Regions from separate parts of the Psychrobacter sp. ASPA161_6 genome, predicted to be linked through region 2. Evidence: predicted binding sites of a transcription regulator. Region 2 holds the regulator's gene; the other holds the start of a gene.

The links. Region 2 encodes PhoB, which activates phosphate uptake and scavenging genes when phosphate is short. Its sites were predicted from a motif close to TGTCATNAANCTGTCATAA; they were not measured.
Region 1: the regulator PhoB is predicted to act here: its motif matches at 4,090-4,108, upstream of ACTQ9T_RS02030 (porin).

What each region holds. Positions count from the first base shown of each region.
Region 1 covers NZ_JBEFNJ010000001.1:474,055-480,329, forward strand. Annotated here, with positions in the region: gene ACTQ9T_RS02020 (malate synthase G) at 87-2,285, shown strand; gene ACTQ9T_RS02025 (porin) at 2,914-3,960, shown strand; gene ACTQ9T_RS02030 (porin) at 4,246-5,367, shown strand; gene ACTQ9T_RS02035 (CTP synthase) at 5,696-6,275, shown strand, end outside.
Region 2 covers NZ_JBEFNJ010000001.1:48,912-55,186, reverse strand. Annotated here, with positions in the region: gene ACTQ9T_RS00245 (M23 family metallopeptidase) at 1-294, shown strand, start outside; gene phoR (phosphate regulon sensor histidine kinase PhoR) at 291-1,379, opposite strand; gene phoB (phosphate regulon transcriptional regulator PhoB) at 1,442-2,146, opposite strand; gene dtd (D-aminoacyl-tRNA deacylase) at 2,291-2,743, opposite strand; gene asd (archaetidylserine decarboxylase) at 2,860-3,702, shown strand; gene ACTQ9T_RS00220 (DUF1287 domain-containing protein) at 3,850-4,455, opposite strand; gene ACTQ9T_RS00215 (HD domain-containing protein) at 4,547-5,176, opposite strand; gene ACTQ9T_RS00210 (isochorismatase family protein) at 5,305-5,880, opposite strand; gene ACTQ9T_RS00205 (rhomboid family intramembrane serine protease) at 6,060-6,275, opposite strand, start outside.

The sequences.
Region 1 (6,275 bases), 430 kb from region 2:
ATAAATGCTGCAAGGGCACACATTTTCCAACCATTAGAGTAGCAACCTAGCATTAACACACCTCACGAACAGATAAGGATAACAATATGAGCCAGTCTTCTAACGCCAACCGTGTTCAAAAAGGCATTCTTGCCATCGACCAGCAGATGTATGACTTTATTGAAAACGAAGTGCTGCCGAAAGTCGGTGTTGATTCAGGAAGTTATTGGTCAGGTTTTGAAAAAGTCATTAAAGAGTTTACTCCGCGTAATAAAGCGCTGCTAGAAACTCGTGACAAGATTCAAGCTCAAATCGATCAGTGGCACCTGCAAAACCCTGCCAAAGACGGCGAAATTGATTACCCTACTTATAAAGCATTCTTAAAAGAGATTGGCTATCTGTTACCAGAAGGCGATGATTTTAAAGTTAGCACGCAAAACGTTGATGATGAGATTGCTCATATCGCAGGGCCACAGCTGGTCGTGCCAGTCCGAAATGCTCGCTACGCACTTAATGCGACGAACGCTCGTTGGGGCAGCTTATACGATGCTTTGTATGGTACTGATGTCATTAGTGATGATAATGGCAAAGAAGCGACGGGCAGCTATAATCCGACTCGCGGTGCGGCAGTTGTCGCCTATGCCAAAGCATTTTTGGACGAGCATTTTACATTAGCGTCAGGCTCATATAACGATGTGACTGGCTTTAAAGTGCTCGATGACAAACTTGAAATCGTCCAAGGCGATAGCAGCACTGAGCTAAAAGATACCGCCAAATTTGTTGGTTTCGTTGGTGAGGCTGAATCTCCTACTGGCATTTTATTAAAAAATAACGGCTTACATGCTGAGATTCAAATCGATGCCAATCATCCGGTCGGTAAAGATGACCCAGCAAACATCAAAGATGTACTATTAGAATCAGCGATTACGGCGATTCAGGATTGTGAAGATTCAATCGCTGCTGTCGATGCAGAAGAAAAAGTAGAAGTATATCGCAACTGGCTGGGTCTAATGAATGGCGACTTGCAAGAAACCTTTGAAAAAGGGGGCAAGACCAGCACTCGTAAGCAAAACCCAGACCGCGAATATAACACCCCAGACGGTGGAAAGCTGATCTTACCTGGCCGTTCACTATTACTTATTCGTAATGTCGGTCACTTGATGCAAAACCCTGCAATCTTAGTAGATTTGGGTAATGGTCAAGAACAAATCTTTGAAGGTCTAATGGATGGCTTGATTACGCCACTATTGACGCTCAATGATTTGAAAGGTCAGAACGAGCTATCAAACTCACGTAAAGGCTCCATGTATATTGTGAAGCCAAAAATGCACGGCCCTGAAGAAGTCAAAATGGCCAATGACTTATTTAACGCTTCAGAAGATTTATTAGGGCTTGAGCGCAACAGCCTTAAAATCGGCATCATGGATGAAGAGCGTCGCATGACGGTCAATCTAAAAGAAGCCATTCGCCAAGCGAAAGAGCGTGTTATCTTTATCAACACCGGTTTCCTTGACCGTACTGGCGATGAGATGCATACCAGTATGAACGCAGGCCCATTTGTCCCTAAGGGTGACATGAAATCACAAGCATGGCAGCCAGCCTACGAGCAGTGGAACGTCGATATCGGTCTAGAGACAGGTCTACAGGGTGTCGCTCAGATTGGTAAAGGCATGTGGGCGAAGCCTGATGAGATGAAAGAGATGATGGATACCAAGGCCGCTCATCCTAAGTCTGGTGCGAGTACGGCGTGGGTACCATCGCCAACGGGTGCTACCTTACACAGCATGCACTATCATCAAGTCAACGTTGCTGATGTACAGGACAGCCTAAAATCACGTGAGCGTGCCAGTTTAGACGATATCTTGACCATTCCATTGGCGAAAGACACCAACTGGACAGACGAAGAGAAACAGCAAGAGCTTGAAAACAATGCTCAGGGCATCCTAGGTTACGTCGTACGCTGGGTAAACCAAGGCGTTGGTTGTTCTAAAGTCCCTGACATCAATGACGTTGGTCTCATGGAAGATCGTGCGACCTTGCGGATATCGAGCCAACACATTGCCAACTGGTTGCATCATAACGTCGTGAGCGAACAGCAAGTGATGGATACGATGAAGCGTATGGCAAAAGTCGTCGATGAGCAAAATGCAGGCGATAGTGACTATCAGCCAATGGCAGATAACTTTGAACACTCTTATGCGTTCAAAGCGGCTTGTGATTTGGTGTTTAAAGGTCGCGAGCAGCCAAGTGGCTATACTGAGCCACTATTGCATCAAGCGCGTCTTGATCTCAAAGCAAATGCCTAAAACGATAGGTTAAGTATCATGTTTGCTCATGTAATCTAAGTGCTATTTAAGCCTCTAGGCGTGATCAGGCATTGATGCATCTTACCCGTTTGTGACTGTCATATGTGTCAGAAATATGACAAACAATTCTTTATGAGCGCTATTTATTTATCAATAAGTAGCGCTTTTTTTGGGTCAATGTATCGTATTTATTACCGTCATTTAATATTATCAGTAATGATATTAATTAATGATTATCGTATCTATTTGAGTCGATAGGGGTTTTTTCGTAACGGTTCAAATATGACAAAGCATTTGTTATTCGATAGTAGATGTATCGAAAAAGCAAAAAAAAATGTTGCAAATTATGTCAAAGTTGTTATGCTTGTATTCGAAGTATGAGTTTGGTAACGGATGTTACGCAACGGAGTGATAAAGACCAAAGATTACATGGCAGTTACGTTCTAATCCCAGTCATGTGAGTCATGGTTTTTTTTGTCTTATTGTAGTAGAAATTCGCCACACTTGTTTTAGACCAATCTCGGTAGCCAGTTACACATTATATCTTTGAGGATTTGTGACGATACCATTATGGGCGCCGGCTAATCATAGCTTGCTCATTACTACAATTGTAAAGTGGAGATACCCCATGAAAAAACTACTTTTAGCTACAGCCATCGCAGCCCTATCTGTATCTGCAGCCAACGCAGCACCTACTGTTTATGGTAAAGCTTTCGTTACTGCTGACTATGTAAATGCTGAGCGTGATGGTAACGATGATCAATTCGACGTAGACAGTGATTCAGTACAAATCAACTCAAACATTTCACGCCTTGGTTTTAAAGGTTCTGAAGCAATGACTGCTAACACTGATGTTATCTATCAGTTAGAGTATGGCATTGCCATCGATGGTACTGATGACAATATTGGTCTTAAAAGCCGTGATACCTATCTTGGTCTAAATAACAAGCAATATGGTCAATTCCGCTTTGGTCGTAACTACTCAGTAACTGACTACATCAATAACGTGACCGTTACTGAAGGTTTTTGGGATAATTTAGGTGTTAGTAATCTTGATATGGAAGGCGATGTTCTTGATGCTGTAACTATGGCTGATGGCGGCCGTGTTAATGACTCTATCGTATGGATTGCCCCTAAATACAACGGCTTGCCTTTAGAGCTTGCTCTACAATACGGTGCAGACGAGCGCTTTGTAACTGACAGTGACGACCGTGACAGTGGTTATGGTGCTTCATTGATGTTTGACCAAGGTACAGGCTTCACTGCTGGTGTTGCTTACGAAAAAGACATGAGCCAAGCTGGTGATCTTTTACGTGGTAGTGCTACCGTTGACCTAGGTAAATACATGGCTTATCCAGTTATGTTAGGTGCAATGTATCAAGTAGCTGATTTCGATGGCGGTACTGAAGATGAAAAAGGTCTAATTGTAAGCGCTGAAATGGGTCTAGCTAACTTTGCTCGTCCAGCATCTGTATATGTACAGTACAATGGTACTGAAAACTTAGCTGGTGTTAACAACCGTGATTCAGATCAAGTTGTTGTAGGTGGCAAATATAACTTTAAAGACAACATGATTGCTCATGCTTATGTTGGTAACAACTCTGCTGAAGACAAGAGTACTAATACTGATCTTGACGTATTCGCACTTGGTGGCGGTCTAGAATACTTATTCTAGTATCACACTCAAGTAGATAGTATAAAAAGACTCATCCTTCGGGATGAGTTTTTTTATGCGAAAAAAGAAAGTAGCCCTTCATTGTAATCAGTCTTAAAATACATAGTTACAGGCATGTAAATTTTGTTCTTTCATCTTACTGTAATATTTGCTTGATAAAGTAGTGTCTAAGCCGTTCTGGTGGCTCGTTATATATCATGGTCTTGGGAGTTTGTAGCAATACCATTGTACATGCCAGTCAATCTTAGCCAATTTATCACTCAAATCGTCAAGTGGAGATACCCTTTGAAAAAATTACTTTTAGCCTCAGCAATTGCAACGCTATCAGTTTCTGCCGTTCAAGCCGCGCCAACGGTTTATGGCAAAGCATTCGTCACTGCTAACTATGTCAACGCTGAGCTTGATCGTCAGTCTATGGATCTGCCTAACGACACTATCAATATCAATGAAGACAGCAGCTCAGTACAAGTCAGCTCGCATTCTTCACGTCTAGGGTTCAAAGGGTCCGAAGCAATCACTGCTAATACCGATGTGATTTATCAATTAGAGTATGGCATCAAGATCGATGACAGCGGTAGCAGCAACATTGGTTTTAAAAGCCGTGACACCTATCTAGGTTTTAAAAACAAAGACTACGGTCAATTTCGCTTTGGTCGCAACTACTCAGTGTCAGATTACGTCAACAACGTAACCGTTAACGAAGGTTATTGGGATAATATCGGCTCAAGCTCTCTTGGTGGTGATGGTACGCTGAGTGAGGCGCTTACCTTGACTGATGGTGAGCGTATTAATAACTCAATCGTATGGATTGCACCCAAATACAATGGTCTACCATTAGAGCTTGCCTTACAATACGGTGCTGATGAGTCTTTTGTCTCTGATAGCGATGACCGTGACAGTGGCTTTGGTGCTTCATTGATGTTTGATCCAGGTACTGGCTTTACCGCAGGTGTGGGTTATGACAAAGACATGAGCGTCACAGGTGAGATTCTTCGTGGCAGTGCTAGTGTCGATTTGGGCAAATACATGGCTTATCCAGTGAAGCTAGGTGCGCTATACCAGCAAGTTGATTTTGATAATTCAGATGATGAAGAGAAAGGATTGGTCGTTAGTGCTGAGATGGGTTTGACTAACTTTGCTCGCCCAGCATCTGTTTATCTTCAGTATGATAAGACTGAGAACTTGGCTGGTCTTGATGGCAACGACTCAGACCAAATCGTATTGGGCGGTAAATATAAGTTCAAAGACAATATGATTGCTCATGCTTATATCGGTCAAAACTCTGCAGATTTAGAGAACGGTCTGCTCGTTGTTAGAAACAATGCTGATGATACCATTGACTCAGTTAAAGCTCGTGGTGATGCGGATGTATTTGCTATCGGTGGCGGTTTAGAATATAAATTCTAACTCAATATAGTCAGTTCAATATAAAAAAGAGACAGTGTGACGGATATGAATTTTTTGTAGCCTCTGTCTGCGCTTACACAGCAAGCAAGAAAAATTTGTACCAGTCACGCATTATAATGTCGTGTATCTATTTTATTTAGTATCGACTATATGCTGCATAAATACTCTGCTAAAAAGCTCATCCTTCGGGGTGAGTTTTTTTATTATGCGTTTTTAATCAATAAACATTGAGCAAAAACCAAGAGTTTCGGATAGTTTGCGCTTTTGCCCTATATTTTTTGGCGTATCTTTAGTAAAATCCTTCTTTACCAATTACCGAAAGAGTACTATGACCAAGTTTATATTTGTGACCGGTGGGGTAGTGTCCTCACTAGGAAAAGGTATCACTGCTGCTTCTCTTGCTGCGATACTCGAAGCGCGCGGTGTGAACGTGACAATGACCAAGATGGATCCGTATATTAACGTCGATCCAGGTACCATGAGTCCGTTCCAGCATGGCGAAGTGTTCGTCACTGAAGATGGGGCGGAGACGGATTTAGATTTGGGTTATTATGAGCGTTTTTTACGCCACTCTAAGATGAGTAAGAGTAATAACTTTACCAGCGGTCGCATCTATCAGAACGTACTGAATAAAGAGCGCCGTGGTGAGTATCTGGGCGGTACTGTGCAGGTTATCCCGCATATCACTGATGAGATTAAGAGCAAAATCCTTGCCAGTGGCGAGGGTTATGACATCGCTATTATTGAGATTGGTGGTACGGTCGGTGATATCGAGTCACTACCCTTTATGGAAGCGGTACGCCAGATGCAAGTAGAGCTAGGTCGTAATCGCGCCATGCTGATGCATTTGACCTTGGTACCTTATATTGCCAGCGCCGGCGAAACCAAAACCAAGCCTACCCAGCACT
Region 2 (6,275 bases):
GCAGCGCGGGGCACACCGATACAAGCTACGACGCAAGGCATCGTCAGCAAAGTTGGCGAAAATACATTAGGGGGACGCGTGGTAGTGGTGGTCGGACCGGGCGGCGCAGGACATTATTACGCCCATCTAGAGGATTATGCCGACATCGTACCCAATGACTGGGTCAATGCTGGTGATATCATTGGCTATGTTGGCGACAGCGGTAATGCTAAAGGAACACCAACCCATGTTCATTATGGTATTTATATCAATGGCAGCGCGGTGAACCCCTACCCACTTTTGCAAAAAGATTAAGGGGCATGGGCAGAACGTACATAAGCGCTTGGAAATACCGCACTAAAGGTCGAGCCTTTGCCTTCTACCGACTCTATGGTCAGTTGCGCCTCATGTTGATATAAGACATGTTTTACAATTGCCAACCCTAAGCCCGTACCACCCGTAGCACGGCTGCGTCCGCTATCGATGCGATAGAAGCGTTCCGTCAAGCGCTCGATATGTTGGGGCGCAATACCGAGACCATCATCTTCGACGGCAAAGCGGCAGCCTTCCGATGTTTTTGTCCAGCTGATAGCGATGTTGCCACCCTTTGGCGTATATTTGATAGCATTAATCACCAAATTGGATAAGGCGCTTGTTAAGTACATCTCTGAGCCATACAGTCCATCGTAAGTGTCTATCTGCAAATGAATAGTATGACCGTATTCTTGGTTATACGCCTGCGCATCATCATAGATATGCGTCAGTAACTTGGTCATATCGATATCATTTAGCTCATGCGTCTCTTCTATTTCGATGCGAGACAACAGCAATAAGTCATTCACAATTCGATTCATACGGGCAGTCTGCTGAGTCATTAGCTCAAAGCCACGCCGCCACTGCGGGGGCATATCCTCTTGATCGGAGAAATTTTCTAGATAGCCCATCAGTACGGTCAATGGCGTACGCAGCTCATGCGAGACATTGGCCACAAAATCACGGCGCATTTGCTCTAAATGCTGCAAGCGGGTCACATCATAAATTATCAATAGTTTTTCATCACCGAAAGGCGTCAGTTCACACTTTAGATAACGTTTAGGATCTCGCCATGACACCATGTGCACACCATCGCTCGGTGGCGTGATAGCCTGATAATACTGGCGAAATTCAGGCACGGTGATAAAGTCAAAAATGCTTTGACCTTTGTTGCTTGACTGCAATAACAATAAATCTTCCGCTGCCTGATTCCACCATTCCAAACCATCATCATCATTGAGCAAAATGACCGCATCCCGTAGTGCTAGTAAGGCACTGCGGATTTTTTTGAGTTGATCCGTTGTATTGTGCTGGGCAACCTGCTCTTGCTCACCCTGTTGCTCATTTTTTATCGGCATTATCGTCATCGTTATCCTTACTACTGTCTTCTGCGTTGTTTTACGCTTGCCACGACTTGTTCTGTCTTGGTTTAATTGGATTCAATCAAGCTGGAAAACCGATACCCAGTACCGCGCACCGTTTGTATCAGCGTAGCACAGTCATAAGGCTGTAGTAATTTACGTAAACGCCGAATATGCACATCAATCGTTCGATCTTCAATATAGACATTGCCGCCCCAAACCTGATCTAACAGCTGTGTCCGTGTATACGCACGCTCTGGATGACTCATAAAAAATGCCAACAACCGATACTCTGTCGGGCCGATATCAATGAGCTGACCTGCCGCCGTTACACGCTGGCTTTTGGGATCTAAGCTAAGCTTGCCGATTTCGATAGGCTTATCGGCGCTCAATGTACTACTACGACGTAGCACTGCCTTGATTCTTGAGATTAATTCCCGTGTCGAAAAAGGCTTGGTCATATAGTCATCAGCACCTGCATCAAGACCATGAACCTTACTGTCTTCCTCACTTTTGGCCGTTAGCATAATAACCGGTATCTCAGCGAGCAAATCGTCGTTTTTGAGCATACGACAAAAATCAATACCGCTTTTTTCGCCGGTCAGCATCCAATCCAATAATATGAGCGACGGACGGTGATCGACCACTTGCTGATGTGCCTCTGATGCGTCCGCAGCCTGCAAGCTATCAAATCCAGCCATCTCTAACGTCATCACAATCATTTCACGAATCGCAGGCTCATCCTCGACGATCAAAATTTGCTCATTGTACATACGGCAACCTTATTATTATAGTCAAAATATCAGCGTTCAAAAAGTTAGCATTCAAAAAATTAAAATACAGAAAGAGGCGATAAACACTCGCCCGTTTCTACTTATTAAACGGACTAATTATGACAGCTTGATGACAGATAATTTTTATACTTCTAATAAAAAGTTTAATGGCCCATCATTGACGCTGGCAACTTGCATATCAGCGCCAAACTGACCAGTGGCAACATTGTGATGCTGAGTGTTGGCATAATCAACCAGTTGTGCAAACAGCACTTGAGCAGCATCAGGTGCCATCGCACCACCAAAGTCAGGGCGACGACCCTTATCTGTTTTTGCCATCAAAGTAAATTGCGACACCAACAACAGTCCGCCACAGACCTGTTGCACATTTTTATCCAGTTTGCCGACCTTGGCAGGATCTTCATCATTTTCAAAAATACGATAGGTCAAGATTTTGTCGATCATGCGTTGGGCAGTTTGCAGGCTATCTTCATGCCCCAAGCCAATATATGCCAATATCCCATGATCGATTTTGCCAATACAATGCTGATCGACGACGACGCTGGCATGGCCCACCCGTTGTATAAGTGCTTTCATTTACTGATTCCTTAACAGATTATGCTCAGACAATAATGTGCTGTCCATGATAAAATACAGCCATTAACTTGCCTAATTTTTATTCTCATTTCCAATCCTATTTTGGTAGCCTTATTATGAATGTATTTACCACCTTACAACAGCTTGTCCCGCAGCAGCAGCTGAGTAAAGTCGCTGGGCGTCTAGCCGCCAGCCGTCATCCGTACGTCAAACGTGCCTTTATTCGTGGCTTTGCCAAAGCTTACGGCGTCAGCTTAGGTGAGTATGAGCGTCAGAGCTTTAATGCTTATGAGAGCTTTAATGACTTTTTTACCCGTGAGCTCAAAGAAAATGCACGTACTATCGACAGCAGCGCCAACGGTATTGTCAGTCCTGCTGATGGTATCATCTCGCAGCTAGGTCAAATTGAAGATCATAAACTACTCCAAGCAAAAGGTCGTCATTATGATGTTGGCCAATTACTTGCTGACAGCGAAGATGGTAGCTACTTCGCTGATGGTAGCTTTGCGACTGTTTATCTCGCGCCCAGTAATTACCACCGTGTGCATATGCCATTTTCGGGTACATTAACTAAGACCCGCTATGTGCCAGGTACACTGTTCTCTGTCAATAATACCACGGCCGAGAACGTGCCTGATTTATTTGCTCGTAATGAGCGTTTGGTCTGTTTATTTGATACAGAATACGGCAAAGCTGCCGTGGTAATGGTCGGCGCTATGATTGTCGCTGGCATCGAAACCGTCGCCACCGGTAAAATCAGCCGCACTGAAGACATCCAAGAAGCAGATCACGACATGAGCTTTGAGAAAGGCGATGAGCTTGGACGCTTTTATTTGGGTTCAACGGCGATTGTCGTTTTGCCAAAAGCCGCAAAAGCAGATTGGCAGGACAGCATGAAAGCCAATAGCGTGGTAAAAATGGGACAGTTATTGGGTCAAGCAAAAGCTCATCAAGCTTAATTTGTAAGAAACTCATAATACTGAAAAGCCCAGTTAAACGTAGATAATGACGTTTGACTGGGCTTTTTAATGGCTGTTAGTTTGTACTACTTCGATTTTGTATTGCTTGTTTTTACTACTTTGGGCTACCTTGTCCAAAAGCCTTTATCAATATCGAAAATGCTTATGGATAGGATAAGCAAATAGGATGTTTTCCTCCTGCGTACCACTTCCGATATTATGAATAATCAGCGGCGTACCATCAGCAGCTACTTTATCTGAGACGATACCGATATGCGGCAAGTTACTCTTTGGCAGCCGCCATGACACAACGTCTCCCGCTTGAAAACTGCCTTTATCGGTCGTAGATAACGTCTGTCCATGACGCGCAAAAAACGTTTCAAGATTGGGCACGCGTCGATGATCGATATTTTTGTCCGTTGACTTTAAGCCCCAAGTCTTTGGGTAGGCGGACCAATTTCCTTTCATATCATGGTTGACCAACTGCTGCAAATCCACATTTTGCAAACGATAAGCACGGACAATCACATCGGTACAGACGCCAGTCTCTATTGGTATATCGCCACGCGGAAAGTCCAGCTCACGGTAAGTAGGATCATAACTCACCGTGACACCGATCTGTTTTTTAGCATCGTGCGCCAATTTATCGCCATCACTGATAGGAGCAAGCGCTTGCGCCATTTGCGCTAGTCCCAGCATGCTGACAAAGGCTAGCGATTTGCACCATGTTTTATAGTTTTTAAATAAGTGCATGGAACCTCTCTATTATTATTAACACTATTCAATATAAAGGTTTTAAACAGCGTCAAACGTTGCGAGTCAGTAACAAGGTGACGCTATCAATTTACTTATCAACCAACCATCCTTGCTGGGTCGCGTATTCAATGTTTTGTGATAACCAATCATGGATGGGAGGAAAGCTGTCTTTGATAAATCCATGCGCGCCAGCCACTTGCGAGCGTGTAACACCAAGCTCAATCCACGTTTTGCCCTCAGTATTTAAATTAAGCAAAAATGGCAACAAACGATCAACCACTCTAAGTAGATCAGCCTCTTTACTATTACCCGTTTCCTGCTCTTCCCAGATCTCACTTAAATCAGCAATACCGTTACCGCGTTCGCGTTGTAATCGAGCAATACCCTCGCGCTCTTCGAAGTGCGCATCACGACGGGTATCAGCATATAAAAAAGTATCGCCCGCATCAATCTCACCCAAATCATGCACCAGTGCCATCTTAAGCAATTTTTCATGATTGACGTCCAACTCAAACAATTCAGCGATTGACCAGCATGCCATTGCTAGATGCCATGAGTGCTCAGCAGAGTTTTCCAAGCGAGTCGTCCCCGTCACATAGCTGCGCCGATTGACACGTTTTAGGGCATCAAGCTCTAATAAGAAATGCGTGACGTCATCTATCTTAATATTTGCGTCGCGCGTTGGATCGGTCAATGTTATAGGTATGTTTGAGGACATATTTCTCTCTGGTTAAATGCAATACAGCGCCTGTCTTATCAAGCGCTGTTTTCACGAAAATAATTTACAATGATTGAAACAACAACGCTAAGAGTTTGTCGTTCATTCTCGACCCTTTATTGCATCCGCTACTTAATCAAATTGCTAATAGTCTTAAAGGCAGGGTCTTGGCTACTGCGGCATAATTCAAACAGAATGGATTCTACTGTCGTAATTACACCGCCAGCGCGTCGAATACGACGAATGGCTTGCTTTTTGTCATAAGGAAAGCGCGATCCAACGGCATCGCCAATAATAACTGGCTGCATCCCATTATCCAATAAATCCAGCGCCGTTTGCATGACGCAAACATGGGCTTCGACACCAAATAATAGGACAATGCTGCGATTTTGCTGCGCTAGATAATGCCATGAATCATTATTATCACAAGCGCTAAACGTGACCTTTTCAAAGCTTTTGGCATTGTCGCCTTCTAATACTTCACGTATCTCAGGTAGCGTATCGCCCAAACCTTTTTTGTACTGCTCGTTGAGCATAATTGGGATGTTGAGGGCTTGTAGACCTTTGATCAAAGTGACTGTCTTTTTGACGATATTTTCATGGTCATAAATATGCGGCGTTAAGCGTTCTTGGACATCGATTATCATCGCTTGGGTATTTTCGCGAGCGATTCGATAGGTACGATCGGTAATCATAGTAGACATGGCACACTCCTTGTACGGCTGACTTTATTGTTAAAGGCTACGTTAGTTTTATCATGGATATTGTCTTTATTAGCCTTATGCTCATTTAGTCATAGTTTGCTGAGTGCGTCAATGGAGATAATTTTTAATCACAACTTGTCACTCTTGACTCAAACTGTTACTTACCCAAAAGTGAGTAACTATATATTGTGGCGCCTAGCATTACGTAACAAAGCCTGTTTTTGAGTCATGACCATGACCACACCGAAAATCATACCAACACATAAGGTCAGAAGATAATACACCATATAGCTGAGCGTGTTTATGAAAGCAACAAACATACTGGATAAGAGGATGGTCAATATGACAGCCACAGTAGCACCATATATTTCTCTATATTTTTTGTTATAAATCTT